Cohaesibacter gelatinilyticus: one gene and its partners. The protein of the gene in region 2 interacts with the protein of the main gene of each other region in a pairwise test. Links are inferred from orthologs where the notes say so. Each region holds a gene or a part of one and is shown on either strand. Other genes may lie near its edges. The genes, in order: CRO57_RS13985, CRO57_RS05485 and recO.

Region 1 (5,492 bases), on a different replicon or contig from region 2:
AGCATGGTGTGATGCTGCGTATGGACTATGACAATCTCTATCTTAACAGCTTCAAACTTGCCATCCCGATGGATCGCGGGCAATGGAAGTGCCGTGTGGTTCAGCGTGATCTGCCTGATGTTCGTGTCGAGTTTGTCAGCGAAAAGGAAGAGTTGGATCAGGATCTATCAGTCCATGCCAAGATCCCGGCCAATCCTTTTGTGATGGCGATCGAATAGTTCGGCGAGTGTAATTGTATTCTATTGCTTCCAGAGCACGAAGGAACGCTGCTGGTCGGATTTGCGTGGATCGTGAAAGTCGTCATAGACAATCACATCCATGCGCTTGCCATTGATGGAGCCTTTGACGAGCCGCTTGGCGAAGAATGTTCGATAGAGCACTTCGACATATTGTTCATCTGCCTTCTGAGCAATGGATCGGCCCCAAGTGCAATCACGTGGGGCGCAGGCTGTATATGCCTTGACCTTCAAATGCGGCACGGTCTCATTGCTGCATACTTCCCAGATTTCGAGTTTGGTAATATCGGACTTGTTGCCAGCAAAAGGATTGAGCCATGTGCCTATGGCCTGACTTTGGATGCATTCGCCACTCATTGCTTGCTGGCTCCATGCCAACATCATGAGAATTGAGAGAAATGCCAATCGCTTTGCCATGATTTTCCCACCAGCTTCAGAAGCTCATTTGGTGAGTAGTCTATCAGAAATGGATTACTCTGTCCTTAAGGGGTAATCCGGGTTTTGCGGGCTGGAGACTTTAGCTGCGTGGATGTGCTTTTTGATAGATGTCCATCAGTTCACCCATCTCTACTTGGGTATAGCTTTGGGTCGTTGAAAGGCTTGCATGGCCTAGCAATTCTTGAATGGTGCGTAAATCTCCGCCATTGGCAAGCAAGTGTGTTGCAAAGGAATGGCGCAAGGCGTGAGGCGTTGCGGTTTCGGGCAATCCAAGTGAGCCGCGCATTTTCTCCACAGTGCGCTGAACCATGCGTGGGTTCAATGGGCCGCCTTTAACACCCCGAAAGAGCTTGTCTTTCGGCTCCAGTTCAAAGGGGCAGAGTGCAAGATAATGTGTGACGGCCTTTTGCACGATTGGCAGTACCGGTACGCGGCGTTGCTTGTTGCCTTTACCGGTGATGGTCAGGGCATCGCGCCCTTCGATTGGTGCTTCCTGAACATTAAGCCCGAGCGCTTCCGAGATACGCAAGCCACATCCATATAAAAGAGCCAGAATGGCCGAATCACGTGCAATGACCCAAGGATCCTCCTCCAGGGACTGGGAGGGATCGATCAGATTGGTTGCCTTCTCTATGGTCAGTGGTTTTGGCAGGCCCTTGGAATATTTGGGTGTGTTGACGGCGGCAAAGGGTGCACTTGTCGCCATATTGCGGCTTTCCAAGTGGCGCACGAAGGACCGAATTCCTGCCATGGTGCGTGCCAAGGATCGTGACGATAGTCCGGTCTGTCGTTGGGAGGCCATGAAAGAGCGCACATCCATGGGTTTGAGGATTTGGAAATGGCTGACATCGGCCACTTCTCCCTGATGCATGGTCAGGAAAGAGAAAAAAACATCCAGATCCCGATCATAGGCAGCGAGCGTTGAAGCAGATAGGCGGCGTTCATTGGCCAGAGCTTGCTGCCATAGTTTCTGTGCTTGCCGAAGTCGCGGTGTGGCGATCAGGAGAGGGGTATTGGATGTCTGGACCATGTGGTCTTGTCTCGATTGGTTCGTAAAGATTGCGCATCTGGAGACAAAAAATCCCCGATCCTTTTCAGCATCGGGGATAAATCTTGAGAAAGTCTCTGCGCCCGACCTAAAAATCTTCGAGTGAGATTTTTAGGCTGCATTTCCTGCCCTCTCCCCCTCCCAAACCGCCTTTGATGATACCATATCGGGTGGCTTGGGAGGGGGAGAGGGCTTGGCTCAGGACTGTTAGGCCTAAGCCTTACAGGATGGACTGGCCGGTTTTTGCCCAGTCAGCCAGGAATGCTTCCAGCCCTTTGTCGGTCAGAGGATGTTTTGCCAGACCTTTGACGACAGATGGTGGGATGGTTGCCACATCGGAGCCAGCCATCGCACACTGTTTCACGTGGTTGCCAGTGCGGATGGACGCCGCCAGAATTTCGGTCTCGAAGCCGTAATTGTCATAGATGATGCGGATGTCTTCGATCAACTCCATGCCATCGATGTTCATGTCATCAAGACGACCGATGAATGGTGAGATGAAGGTTGCACCAGCTTTTGCAGCCAGCAGAGCCTGATTGGCAGAGAAGCACAAGGTCACGTTGACCATGTGGCCCTGGTCGGTCAGGGCTTTACAGGCTTTCAGACCATCAATGGTCAGTGGCAACTTGATACAAACATTTTTTGCAATTTTCAGAAGCTCTTCAGCTTCCGCCAGCATTGCATCACATTCCAGTGCGGTTACTTCTGCTGAAACAGGACCATCTGTCAGTTCGCAGATCTCAGCGATGACTTCCTTGAAGTCGCGGCCGGACTTTACGATCAGGGATGGGTTGGTGGTGACACCATCGATGAGGCCGGTTGCGGCCAGTTCACGGATTTCGTTGGTATCGGCGGTATCGACGAAGAATTTCATTTGGCGATAAGCTCCCTATAACGGTGCCTTGAAACAGAGCGGAGGATTTCAGCAATTTGTCTGCCTATCTTGGGATAGGCGCATTAGTTGGCTGACATTGGTGAACCCTTTAGCCTAAAGTGGACGTTTAGTCAGCCCCTAAGTGATGCATGCTGCAGCATAAGCGCGCTTTTTCGGCTCAATATGACAATTTGTTCCAATTGGTCGGCCCAATTGGACGGGACCAAGTGGCAACAGATTAGATGCAGGATCTCCTCCTTTCCGAGCAGATAGTGGCGGTATTGGTGCCGGTCTATGTGGACCAGAGCTATAGCTATCGCGTGCCGGAACATATGGTGCCAAGTGGAGGTCTGCGTCCCGGCATGCTGGTTCGTGTGCCATTGGGGCCGCGTTCGGTGCTTGGGGTGGTTTGGGATGACGACGCCCAGTTCAAGGATGCTTCGCGTCTGAAAGATATTGAAGCGATTTTTGATGATTTCTGCCTTAGTGATGATCTGCGCAAATTTGTCGACTGGATTGCTTCTTACACATTGGCCCAGCGTGGCATGGTTCTGCGGATGATCTTGCGGGGTGAAGAGGCTTTGCAGCCGGATAAGCCTGTCAAAGCGATTCGCTTGGTCGGAGATGTGCCGAATCGCCTGACCAAGGCTCGCTCCCAGATCTTAAGTGTCATGGAAAATGGCTTGGCTCGTTCCAAGAAAGAGGTGATGGAGGAGGCCGGGGTTTCCAGTGCAGCCATTGATGGCTTGATCAAGGCAGGCACGCTTGGCTATTGCGAATTGCCACCGCCTGCTTTGTTTGAGGAACCAATCGCGGACTTTGCACCGCCAACCTTGTCTGATAGCCAGCAAGAAGCGGCCAATGAGATCAATGCCTGTTTTGAGGCAGGTGGCTTTCAGGGCATGTTGCTTGATGGCGTGACCGGGTCTGGTAAGACCGAGGTTTATTTCGAAGCTTTGGCGCGTTGTCTGGAGAAAGGCCAACAGGCTTTGATCCTGGTGCCGGAAATTGCCCTGACCAACGCGTTTCTTGATCGGTTCACGGTGCGTTTTGGTGCAAGGCCTGCCGAGTGGCATTCGGATCTATCCCAAAAGCAGAAGAATAGAGTTTGGCGGGAAGTTGCCAAAGGCAAGGCGAGAGTTGTAGTCGGTGCGCGCTCCGCTTTGATGCTGCCATTCCGTGATCTTGGTCTCATCGTGGTTGACGAGGAACATGATGGTGCCTTCAAACAGGAAGATCGGGTTATCTATAATGCCCGTGACATGGCGGTTGTGCGCGGCCATCTGTCCGGGTTTCCAGTTATTCTTGCCAGTGCAACGCCGTCTGTAGAGACTCGCAACAATGCCAATACAGGCCGCTATAAGCATATCAAGCTGACCAGCCGCTATGGTGGTTTCGCCATGCCGGATATCAGATTAGTGGATATGCGTAGTGATTCGCCCGAAAAGGGGCGTTGGCTGGCTCCATCGCTGGTAAATGCGGTGAATGAAACGCTGGAAGCGGGCGAGCAAAGCCTTCTATTTCTCAATAGACGCGGCTATGCGCCCCTGACCCTGTGTAGATCCTGTGGACATCGTTTTCAGTGCCCGTCCTGTTCGACCTGGCTGGTTGAGCATCGGTTTCGCAAATTGTTGATGTGCCATCACTGCGGACACAGCGAGCCCGTGCCGCCATCCTGTCCGTCGTGTGGGGCGGAAGACAATCTGGTTGCCTGTGGCCCCGGGGTAGAGCGCGTTGCTGAAGAAGTGGCCGAACGCTGGCCGGACCGACGTGTGGTGATTCTTTCCTCAGACTTGATCCATGGTGTTGCCCAATTGCGGGCAGAACTGGAAGCCATTGCCAAAGGGGAAGCCGATATTGTCATTGGTACCCAATTGGTTGCAAAGGGGCATAACTTTCCTGCCATGACCCTTGTTGGCGTGATTGATGCAGATCTTGGATTGGCACACGGAGATTTGCGGGCCGGGGAGAAAGTCTTCCAGATGCTGGCCCAGGTGACGGGCCGGGCCGGGCGAATGGGGGGCAAAGGACGGGGTCTTTTGCAAACCCATGCAAGTGATCACCCGGTTATCCAATGTTTGTCCAAAGGTGATTGGGAAGGTTTTTACACATATGAATTGGAGCAGCGCCAGCGGGCGCAAATGCCTCCATTTGGACGTTTGGCAGCCCTCATCATTTCGGGAGAAGATCGCGAGGCGGCGCTGATGTATGGGCGTGAGTTGGTGCGTCATGTGCCACAAGGATCAGCGGTTCGAGTTCTTGGACCGGCAGAGGCTCCCTTGGCTGTGTTGCGCGGACGCTACCGCTTTCGGCTGCTGGTCTGGGCGGAACGATCCTTTGGAATATCGTCCTTTTTACGACATTGGTTGGGTCAATGTCCGACACCTCGTGGATCGGTTCGATTGCAGGTAGATGTGGATCCAGTCTCTTTTGTCTAGGAATCCGACCCGCTTTTCTCAGTCTTTTGCATTAGAATTGCAAATTACGACTTATGGCGCTCAAGCTGATATTGCGCCCCGCCATGGCATGTGCTAGACGAAGCGCGGTTTTAGGGGTTTTTATAACCCTTGGCAGATGAGACTGAAAATCCGGATGAAGATGTTTCGGCAGCTTTTGAAGGGTTGGTTCTATTCTCCCAATGTCAGAGAGCGACCAGGTGACGGATACGAATTCAGAAATCTCAGGAGTGGCCGAACGATACGCTCGCGCGTTGTTTGACCTCGCCCTTGAAGAAAAAGCTCTGGATGCAGTTGAGAAAGATCTCAGCTCCATCGAGGCTATTATGGATGAAAGTGAAGATTTCATGCGTCTGGTACGCAGCCCGGTCTTCACAGCTGACGAGCAATTGGCTGCAGTTTCAGCCCTTCTCGAAAAAGCTGGCATTTCTGGCATTGTC
Region 2 (5,365 bases):
CGATCATGCGGAGCTGGCATATTCCGCGCCTTATTCAGCTTCATCGCAGCTCCCTTATAGAGGGTATCAATCAGGAAAGTCGATTTGCCGCCCCCTGATACGCCGGTCACACAGGTAAAGGTGCCCAGAGGAATGGACGCTGTAACATTCTTAAGATTGTTACCTCTCGCGTTGACAACGGTAAGTTCACGCCCTTTCTTTGCCTTGCGGCGGTCGTTTTCAATATGAATGCTCTTGGCACCCGACAAATACTGTCCCGTGAGTGAGTTGGGGTCGGATAGAATATCACTCGGGGTTCCTTCGGAGACAACGCGCCCACCATGGATACCGGCACCCGGGCCAACATCAATGACGTGATCAGCAGTCAGAATGGCATCTTCATCATGTTCAACGACAATGACGGTATTTCCCAGATCGCGCAAATGACGAAGTGTATCCAGAAGGCGGGCGTTATCTCGCTGGTGAAGACCAATAGAAGGCTCATCCAGAACATAAAGAACGCCGGTCAGGCCCGAGCCAATTTGTGATGCAAGGCGAATTCTTTGAGACTCGCCGCCAGACAAGGTGCCGGAATTACGAGACAGGGAGAGATATTCAAGTCCTACGTCATTCAGAAAGGCCAGACGCTCGCGAATTTCCTTCAGAATCCGTTCAGCGATCTCCTTTTGTTGAGCGCTGAGCGTATCAATAAGACCGGTGAACCAGACGGTTGCATCCTTGATTGACAGCTTCGAGATATCCGCAATGTGCTTGCCATCCAGCTTCACAGCCAAGGCTTCAGGTTTCAAGCGATTGCCTTCACAAGCCGAGCAGGGATGGGTGGACTGATATTTGCCAATTTCCTCGCGTGCCCAATTGCTCTCTGTCTCTCGCCAGCGACGTTCCAGATTCGGAATGACACCTTCGAAAGGTTTGTTGGCTTTATAGGAGCGAGAACCATCATCATAAACAAACTGGATCTTTTCCTTGCCAGTGCCGTAGAGAATAACTTCTTGCGCTTTGAAGGGGAGTTCTATCCATGGAACGGTCAGCTCAAACTGATAATGCTTGGCTAAAGCCTCTAATGTCTGGCGATAGAACGGGGAGGTTCCTTTTGACCATGGTGCAATGGCTCCGTCCTTCAGACTTAATGACGTATCAGGAATGACGAGGTCAGGGCTGATCTGCAACTCGCTTCCCAAGCCATCACAAGTCGGGCAAGCGCCAAAGGGGTTGTTAAACGAAAAGAGCCGAGGTTCAATTTCGGGTATGGTGAAGCCGGAGACCGGGCAGGCGAATTTCTCCGAGAATATCACTCGTTTGGGTTTACCATCGTCCTCGGTTTGATCAGCGAACTCAGCGACAGCCAGCCCTTCTGCCAATTCCAAGGCCGTTTCCAACGAGTCGGCTAGGCGGCTTTCCATATCCGGGCGCACGACCACACGATCAACCACAACTTCAATGTCATGTTTGAATTTCTTGTCTAGTGCAGGAGCGTCAGCAATTTCGTAGAACTCACCGTCAATCTTGACGCGCAAAAAGCCTTTCTTCATCAGCTCGGCGAGTTCTTTGCGATATTCCCCTTTGCGCCCACGAACAATTGGCGCCAGCAGATAGAGACGGGATTTCTCCGGGAGTTCCATGATACGGTCAACCATCTGGCTGACGGTTTGGCTCTTAATCGGAAGACCTGTCGCTGGCGAATAGGGAATGCCAACACGCGCAAACAGCAGGCGCATATAGTCATAAATCTCGGTGACAGTACCGACAGTTGAACGTGGATTGCGCGACGTGGTCTTTTGTTCAATGGAGATGGCGGGAGAAAGGCCGTCAATCTGATCGACATCTGGCTTTTGCATCATTTCTAGAAACTGACGCGCATAGGCTGAGAGAGACTCGACATAACGCCTCTGGCCTTCCGCATAGATGGTATCAAAAGCGAGCGAGCTTTTACCTGAGCCCGATAAACCGGTCATCACAATCAGTTGGTCCCGCGGGATGTCGAGATTGACATTCTTGAGGTTATGTTCCCGTGCACCACGAATGGAGATTGATTTCTGGGAAGATAATGAAGTGTCAGTCATGGTCGTAAAACATCCTTGGGAAGAGCGGATCTGCTACGTAAAATATGATTGGATTTGTTTCTGGACTCAGTGGGAGATAAGCACACATCTGTCAGGAAACAAGCCGGATTGCTGATTCATGCCGGGATTTTTAGCATTTTCGATTGCATTTGTGCATGATTTGTTCCTTAATTCAAGAGGCGAGTACATTGCGATCTGATAAAGTCGTGGGAAGTGTCAGCGGATGGTGGCATGCTGGATCAAAACTGCTATGATCTCGCTCCAAGATTTGGCGTTAACAAGATGGAACATGGACATGGCCGGAAGCGTAAATAAAGTCATCCTCGTAGGGAATCTGGGGGCTGATCCCGATATTCGCCGTACTCAGGATGGTCGGCCAATTTGTAATCTGTCCATTGCGACTTCCGAAAACTGGAAAGATCGCAATACTGGTGAACGTCGTGAACGTACCGAGTGGCACCGCGTTGTGATCTTCAATGAAGGCCTGTGCCGTGTTGCAGAGAATTATCTGCGCAAAGGCTCGAAGGTTTATGTCGAGGGCCAGTTGCAGACACGTAAATGGCAGGATCAAAGTGGTCAGGATCGCTATTCCACAGAGGTTGTTCTGCAGGGCTTCAATTCCACATTGACCATGCTTGATAATCGTGGTGAAGGTGGTGGAGCTGGTCCGCAGGGCGGTGGCTTTGGTGGCCAGGGCGGCGGTAACGACTTTGGCGGAGGCGGCTTCGGCGGTCCTCAGGGCGGGCAGAGTGGCGGCGGTTTTGGCGGCGGTGGCCAGCAAGGCGGCGGTAGCCAAGGTGGCAGCGGTTTCAGCGATATGGATGACGATATCCCGTTTTGAGCAATTCGCGTTTGAGCGCATAAATACTTCAATCAAAAGCCCGGTATGGTGTGAAATCTGCCGGGTTTTTTCATTTCTTCCAAAAGACTGCAAAGCTGGACGGGTATAGGCGCTGTGTGTTGAGTTCAACTTAGCAATATTTATCAAGTTGCCTTGGGATAGCGTGAAATTGTAAGGAGGTCCTGATTATGAACAAACATATGCAAGACAGCTATCTCAAGCGTATTGAGCGGGTTCTGGCTTATCTGTCAGATCATCTGGATGAAGATCTTGATCTGGATAAACTGGCGGATGTGGCTTGTTTTTCACGGTGTCATTTTCATCGTATCTATCACGGTTTGATGAATGAAACGGTGATGCAGAGTGTGCGTCGCCTGCGTATGCATCGTGCTGCTGGTGATTTGATTCGCACAAGTAGTGAGATTACTGCCATCGCCAAACGAGCCGGTTATGGAAGTGTCGAAGCATTCAGTCGCGCATTCAAGTCGTCTTATGGAGCTGCCCCGGCATCATATCGTTCTATTCGTCAGGACATTCCCGTTGTGTCTATCCCAACAATGGAGTTGAAGAAAATGTTTGACGTAGAAATCAAGTCAATTGATCCGATGAAACTGGCCTGTGTCGATCACCATGGCGATTATATGCAGGTAGGAAAGGCCTTTGAAAAGGCGGGGATCTGGGCGGCGAAAAATGGTCTGCTTAATCAGACTGCCAAATCCATAGGCATCTATTATGACGATCCGGCATCGGTCGAGACTGAAAAACTGCGCTCTGCTGCAGGATTCGTCGTTGATAAGGACTATAGTGATGAGGAATATGGCATTTCTACTCGTAGTGTCGGCGGTGGCCGTCACGCAGTATTGATCCATAAAGGACCCTATGCCGAGCTTGGGAAGGCTTATCAATGGTTCTTTGGAGCATGGCTTTCGGAAAGCGGAGAGGAAACCGCAGAGGCTCCGTGTTTTGAATGCTACCTCAATGATCCAAAAACAACGGTTCCGTCGGATCTGGTGACGGAAATCTACATGCCACTCAAATAAATGAAAAGGCTAAAGGAGGCGCCCCTTTAGCCTTTAATCTGTTCAGAGATTTATTTGCACTGGATCTAGATCTGATCGCCTTGTTCGGTTGCGACCTCGATATGGTCCTTATAACTCTGTGCTTCGATGAAAATACGCTTGATGAGCGGGAAGCGTTCTCGAATTTGACGTTCCAGGTCAGCAATCACGACCTCCAGCTGACCAACAATCATGCTATTCTCAAAATCGAGGCTTAAAGCCAGCAATACGTCATTCGGTCCGCGATGCAAGGTGCGGATCTCGTTGACAATAGTGACAGCTGGATGCGAAGTGACCATCTGAGCGAGTTCTTCTTCAGTCTCGATTGAAGCAGATTCTCCAATCAAAAGACCCTTTGTTTCATACGCCAACAACATGGCTGTGCCAGCCAAAATGATACCAATAATAATGGAGGCTGCACCATCCATCCATGGGATGTTCATATAATATGAAACGGCAATACCGATACCGGCAACGATCAGGCCCAACATGGCGGCTGAATCTTCAAACAGGACGGTAAAGACGGTTGGATCCTTGGAGTCGCTTACAGCTTGCATCCAGCCACGCTTGCCCTTGGTGGAGCGAAATTCTTTTAATGCAACCCACCAAGCCCAACCTTCAAAGACTAACGCTGCCCCTAGAACAACAAAGTTGATGGTCGGATCGGAGACAGGGTGCGGATGCAGAACCTTTTGTATACCTTCATAAATGGAGAGGCCTGCGCCAACAGCAAAAATCAGCAGGGCCACGACAAAGGCCCAGAAATACAGCTCGGCGCCGTAGCCGAATGGGTGTTTCTTGTCTGCGGGACGGCTCGCTCGCTTCAAGCCATACAGAAGCAAGCCCTGATTCCCGGTATCGACAAGCGAGTGAATGCCTTCTGAAAGCATCGCGGAAGAGCCTGTGACGGATGCAGCGAAAAACTTGGTAATCGCAATCAAACCATTCCCCGCCAAGGCGGCATAAATAACCTTCTTCGAGCCAGAGGCCATTCTGCTCTCCTGTCTTAAAGTCGTCGCGCCTATTATCTATGCGATTCTTGGCGACAGGTCTTTGACAATGGCTTTTATTTCATATATTCGATAATACTAATATAAAAATTCAAGCCAGAGACCCTCGCCATGCGCAACGCAAAATCATCCTGGATATCGTCCTCAAGAGCGACGTGGATCGTCACTCTTTTGTCGTCGGCAATGAAACCATCTCTGTTAAGTCTGTCAATCCTTCTTGGTGGGTTGACCACGGCTCATACCGAGAATTTCACCGTTCATCTCACTTTGATTGAGGATAAAAAAGCTGTTTATGCCACAGTCGAGACTACCAACTCAATCGCAGCAAGAGTACGCATTCCCGGTACAGTCACCGAACTTGCGGTAACTGAAGGAGATATGGTGAGGGAAGGA
Region 3 (5,439 bases), 280 kb from region 2 along the record:
TCCCCAAAACATCAGATAGAAGAAATTTATCAGCGGCATGAATTTCTGGGTGACCGTGTTTTGGCACTCACCATTGCTGATATGCTTTTGGAAGCTTTCCCCAAAGCCGATGAAGGAGAGTTGGCGCGTCGTCTCAACGGGTTGGTCCGTAATGAGACATGTGCTGCTGTTGCCCAGGACCTGAAGGTCGGGTCCTTTATTCGCCTTGGAGAAGGAGAAATTCAGGCTGGTGGTTATAAGAAGGATGCCATCCTTGGCGATGTTTGTGAGGCAATCATCGGTGCCATTTTTCTGGATGGTGGCTTTGAACAGGCTCGAGATTTCATTTCCAGAAACTGGAAAGAGCGTATGCTGAACTGGAAAGGTCCGCTACGTGATGCCAAAACCACTTTGCAAGAATGGGTGCAGGGACGCAAATTACCTCCGCCTCTCTATAGTCAAGTCTCCCGTAAAGGTCCCGACCACGCACCAGAATTCATCCTGAAATGTGAAGTCGAAGGTATGGAATCTATCTTTGGCAACGGACCTTCGAAACGCATAGCAGAACAAAATGCAGCCCGTGCCATGCTCATACGTGAAGCAATCTGGAATGAGGATGGCGAACCGGTGGAAAAAGCAAAATGATCGATACACAAGATATGAAAACCAAGTGTGGTTTTGTTGCCCTTATCGGTGCGCCCAACGCTGGTAAATCGACATTGGTCAACAAGATCGTGGGTACCAAAGTCTCCATTGTGACACACAAGGTCCAGACCACCCGTTCCTTGATTCGCGGCATTGCCCTGAAAGGCGACGATCAGGTGATTTTCGTCGACACGCCTGGTATTTTTGCTCCAAAACGCCGTCTTGATCGTGCAATGGTCAACACTGCTTGGGGTGGAGCCAAAGATGCTGATCTTGTCGCCGTTCTTGTCGATGCTCGAAAGGGCGTTACCGAGCAAGTCGAGCGCATTCTGGAGGGTGTCAATGATATCAAGATGCCCAAGGTACTGATACTCAACAAGATTGATCTGGTGAAGCGCGATAGCTTGCTGGCGCTTGCTGCAAAGGTGAACGAGATTGCCGGGTTTGACCAGACTTTCATGGTATCTGCGCTGAATGGCGATCATACCGATGATATCCTCGACTATTTCTCCGATCAGATGCCAAAGGGTCCATGGCTTTATCCGGAAGACATGATCTCTGACTTGCCAATGCGTCAACTGGCAGCAGAAATCACACGCGAGAAGGTTTTTCTGCGTCTGCATGAGGAATTGCCATATGCTTCCACCGTCGAAACGGAGAAATGGGAACAGAAGCCTGACGGTTCCGTGCGCATCGAGCAAGTCATCTATGTTGAGCGCGATAGCCAGAAAATGATCGTTCTTGGCAAGAATGGCCGTAGCATCAAGGCGATTTCCATGGCGGCTCGTGAAGAGCTGAGCGAGCTGGTGGAAGCCAAGGTTCATCTCTTCTTGTTTGTCAAAGTGCGCGAGCGGTGGGTGGATGATCCTGAGCGGTATCGCGAAATGGGGCTGGAGTTCCCGATCTAGGTTCTATCTGACTTGATTTGCGAGCAACGCTCGAGTCACTTAAAAAGGAAAGCGCCGAAAGATCAGTGCTTTCCTTTTTTCTTTTTGCGAGCCAGGCTGCTGCCATGGAATGGACATCCGACGCTATAATTCTTGGAACACGCATCCATGGTGAGAGAGCGGTTATTTTGGAAGTAATGACCGCAGAACGTGGTCGTCATTTGGGGGTTGTGCGTTCGGGACGTTCGAAGCGCATGCAGCCCGTGCTTCAGCTTGGCAATAGTGTCCAGGTGACCTGGAAAGCACGCATGGAAAACCATTTGGGTCAGTTTACTGTGGAACCACTGCATTCACGTGCTGCCAAGCTCATGGAAAGCTCAATGGGAACCTATGGTATTCAGTTTCTCGCAGATCTGATCCGGTTGTTACCAGAACGTGATCCACATCCTTATCTTCATCGGGCACTGTCGGTTATTGTCGATGAGTTTACAGAACCGGATATTGCCGCTGAGCTGATGATACGTTTCGAATTGGCTCTTCTCGCAGAGCTTGGTTTTGGACTGGAGTTGGAACATTGCGCTGCAACGGGCCAGGCAGATGATCTTGCCTATGTTTCACCCAAATCGGGTAGGGCAGTGTGCAGTGAGGCCGGAAAACCTTATCATGATCGCCTTTTGGTGCTACCGCAATTCTTGCTTGGGCAGGAAACTGGCAATCGTCTGGCTTTTGCCGAAATCGAAAAAGGGTTTGTGTTGACGGATTTCTTTTTGAAGCGACACATCTATCACCCCAGAGAGTTGAACGAGCCCGCTATGCGCGAAAGCTTTATCAATTGCATACGCTCGCATCTGACACTGGATTGATGTCAAGTTAGTTTCCCCGGTTTTCCGCCGCTCTCAACCGCCAGAAGATTGCACGAATCGTGCAGATTCGCTATCCATCGCTGTATGGGAAATGATTTGATGAAATCTGGCGAGATTGAAAGCATCAATCTTCGCTCGGCGCTGGAAGAGCGCTACCTCGCTTACGCATTGTCGACGATCACGCAGCGTGCGCTGCCTGATGTCCGTGATGGCCTGAAGCCCGTGCACCGCCGCATCCTTTTTGCCATGCGGCAATTGAAGATGGATCCGAACGCTAGCTTCAAGAAATGTGCGCGTGTTGTCGGTGATGTTATCGGTAAATTCCACCCCCACGGAGATCAGGCGGTTTATGACGCACTGGTTCGTCTGGCACAGGATTTTGCCGTCCGCTATCCACTAGTTGATGGTCAGGGAAATTTCGGTAACATTGACGGCGATAATGCTGCGGCCATGCGTTATACCGAGGCACGCATGACCGAGGTTGCCCAGCGCCTTCTGGAAGGCATCGACGAGGATGCAGTCGATTTTCGCGAGACCTATGATGGCGAGGACAAGGAACCTATTGTTCTACCTGCCAATTTCCCAAATCTATTGGCAAACGGTTCCAACGGCATCGCCGTGGGTATGGCAACTGCCATTCCGCCGCATAATGTTTCGGAACTATGCGAAGCAGCTCTTCAACTGATCAAAGATCCGGAAACATCAGATGAGAAGCTGGTGGAACTGGTTCCCGGGCCGGATTTCCCAACCGGTGGCATGATTGTTGAAAGCCGCGAGCAAATTCTGGATGCCTACAAAAGCGGGCGAGGCGGCTTTCGTCTGCGCGCCAAATGGCACAAGGAACCTCTCGCGCGAGGCGCATACAATATTGTTGTGACCGAGATTCCCTATCAGGTGCAAAAATCCCGCCTGATTGAGAGGATCGCCGAACTGATTCAAAACCGGAAGCTGCCATTGCTGGTAGATGTACGGGATGAGTCAGCGGAGGATATCCGGGTTGTGCTGGAGCCGAAGAATCGGTCGGTTGATCCGGATCTTTTGATGGAAGCGCTGTTCAAGCTGACAGACCTGGAATCGCGGGTCTCACTGAACATGAATGTTCTGAACTCTCAGAATGTTCCGAAAGTTCTCAGTCTACGAGAGGTCATGCGGCAATGGCTTGATCATCGCCGCGAAGTTCTGATCCGTCGTTCTCGCTACCGGTTGGCAAAGATCGAGCATCGTCTGGAAGTGCTCGATGGCTACCTGATCGCCTATCTCAATCTTGATGAGGTTATTCGCATCATCCGTTTCGAGGATGAGCCAAAGACCGAATTGATGAAGGCTTTCAATCTTACGGAAGTTCAGGCTGATGCGATCCTGAACATGCGCCTGCGTAGCTTGCGAAAGCTCGAGGAAATGGAAATCCGCAATGAGCATGATCAGCTGAGCAAGGAACGCGATGCCCTGATCGAAATGCTCGGTTCTGAGAGCTTGCAATGGAAGAATATTTCCGGTCAGATTCGTGAGATGTACAAGTCTTTCGGTCCGGATACGGAGCTTGGTCGTCGACGCACCATCTTCGGTGAAGCGGGCTCTGCCGATATTGAAGATATCAATATGGCCATGGTTGAGCGCGAGCCGGTAACCTTGGTGCTATCCGAAAAAGGCTGGATCCGAGCCATGCGCGGCCACATCGCGGATTTCAAGACGCTCAATTTCAAAGATGGTGACAAGCTTAAATTTGCCATCCATGCCGAGACGACTGACAAATTGTTGATCATGTCAACACTTGGGCGTTTCTACACTTTAGGGGCGGACAAGCTGCCTGGTGGGCGCGGACATGGCGAGCCGATCCGTGTGATGGTGGATATGGAACCTGGTGTTGATGTCGCTCATTTCTTCGTTCACAAGCCGGGTCGCAAGTTGTTGTTGGCTTCTACTGATGGTCGTGGGTTCGTTACATCCGAGGATGGCCTGATTGCGAATACACGCAAAGGCAAACAGGTGTTGAACGTAACGGCTCCGAACGAAGCCAAGCTTTGTATCGACGCGGAAGGTGATCAGGTCGCTGTTATTGGTGAGAACCGTAAGCTTCTGATCTTCCCGCTGGACGCAATGCCGGAAATGGGCCGTGGTCGCGGTGTGATGCTGCAACGCTATAAGGATGGCGGCATCTCGGATGTCAAAGTGTTCAAGGCGGAAGAGGGCATGAGCTGGAATGACAGTTCAGGCCGCACTTACACCCGTTCCATGGAAGATTTGCAGGAATGGCTGGGTGATCGTGCGCAGGCAGGTCGCATGCCGCCGAATGGCTTCCCACGCAGTAACAAGTTTGAAAATAGCTAAGTTGCTCGCACTCTGAGAGAAGTTTAAAAGGGCTGAAAGGCCCTTTTTCATATCCGTTAACATGGCCTATTTGAAAATCAGGACATCCGCAATCAATGGGTGATGATCGGCCACAGAAGCAGAACCGCGCTCAAGATTGAAGACAGGAACGCTGGGGCTGGAAAAGACGTGATCGAGGCTAAGAAAGGCTGGTAGCCACAGATACCGCTTTACTCGTAAATTCTCCGTCGGATAGGTTGGTTTGAAATAGCTATGACGAATAAGGGGCAATTGATCCGAGAAGTTTCGCATGGTGAAAGACCAGCTGGATGAATTGAAATCCCCCGCCAATATTGTATCCGGATAACGCTTCATATCCTTCCGAATATAGCTATCCAATCTGGAGAAATGCAGATCTTGCTCCCCCAATGGTTTCGGCCACTCAGCATGAAAAGTATGGAGACGTAGAGGTTTGTAGCCTTTGACCAGGGCAGTGGCAGATAGAACACGGCCATGCACATCATCACGGGTATTGTTGGAAGCAAGCTTCTTGTTCTGAATATTGGAGAGCGGATATTTCGACAAGATTGCCAGAGTGCAGTCCCTCCAATATTTACATCGTGCCTGATAAGGGTAGCGGTTTTTGAGCGCTTGTACATTCTTGTAGCGATTGGGCGCATATTCCTGCAAAAAAACGATATCTGGATCATAAATGAGGATGGACTTGGCAGTCTCTTCCTTATCCCAGTTCTCGAGAT

Evidence for each region.
Region 1: the proteins of CRO57_RS05485 (region 2) and CRO57_RS13985 interact in binary tests that used the Escherichia coli proteins (3 or more experiments, as listed by UniProt). The link is inferred for Cohaesibacter gelatinilyticus from one-to-one orthologs.
Region 3: the proteins of CRO57_RS05485 (region 2) and recO interact in binary tests that used the Escherichia coli proteins (3 or more experiments, as listed by UniProt). The link is inferred for Cohaesibacter gelatinilyticus from one-to-one orthologs.

Annotation. Positions count from the first base shown.
Region 1 is NZ_OBEL01000003.1:28,756-34,247, reverse strand. What follows is about bases 2,529-5,436. They hold CRO57_RS13985 (primosomal protein N'), read left to right. Parts: upstream 2,529-2,838; coding sequence 2,839-5,034; downstream 5,035-5,436. Other genes in these bases: CRO57_RS13980 (F0F1 ATP synthase subunit delta), read left to right, coding at 5,253-5,436; fsa (fructose-6-phosphate aldolase), read right to left, coding at 2,529-2,596. In the rest of the region: CRO57_RS14005 (hypothetical protein), read left to right, coding at 1-218; CRO57_RS14000 (hypothetical protein), read right to left, coding at 240-653; CRO57_RS13995 (tyrosine recombinase XerC), read right to left, coding at 754-1,704; more of fsa, read right to left, coding at 1,943-2,528; more of CRO57_RS13980, read left to right, coding at 5,437-5,492.
Region 2 is NZ_OBEL01000001.1:1,228,460-1,233,824, forward strand. Bases 1,351-4,131 are described here. They hold CRO57_RS05485 (single-stranded DNA-binding protein), read left to right. Parts: upstream 1,351-2,358; coding sequence 2,359-2,904; downstream 2,905-4,131. Other genes in these bases: uvrA (excinuclease ABC subunit UvrA), read right to left, coding at 1,351-2,063; CRO57_RS05490 (AraC family transcriptional regulator), read left to right, coding at 3,093-3,944; CRO57_RS05495 (cation diffusion facilitator family transporter), read right to left, coding at 4,010-4,131. Outside these bases: more of uvrA, read right to left, coding at 1-1,350; more of CRO57_RS05495, read right to left, coding at 4,132-4,954; CRO57_RS05500 (efflux RND transporter periplasmic adaptor subunit), read left to right, coding at 5,156-5,365. UniProt on the Escherichia coli protein: Plays an important role in DNA replication, recombination and repair. Binds to ssDNA and to an array of partner proteins to recruit them to their sites of action during DNA metabolism. Acts as a sliding platform that migrates on DNA via reptation.
Region 3 is NZ_OBEL01000001.1:947,278-952,716, forward strand. Bases 651-3,505 are described here. They hold recO (DNA repair protein RecO), read left to right. Parts: upstream 651-1,636; coding sequence 1,637-2,374; downstream 2,375-3,505. Other genes in these bases: era (GTPase Era), read left to right, coding at 651-1,532; parC (DNA topoisomerase IV subunit A), read left to right, coding at 2,474-3,505. Outside these bases: rnc (ribonuclease III), read left to right, coding at 1-624; more of era, read left to right, coding at 621-650; more of parC, read left to right, coding at 3,506-4,702; CRO57_RS04265 (endonuclease/exonuclease/phosphatase family protein), read right to left, coding at 4,769-5,439. UniProt on the Escherichia coli protein: Involved in DNA repair and RecF pathway recombination.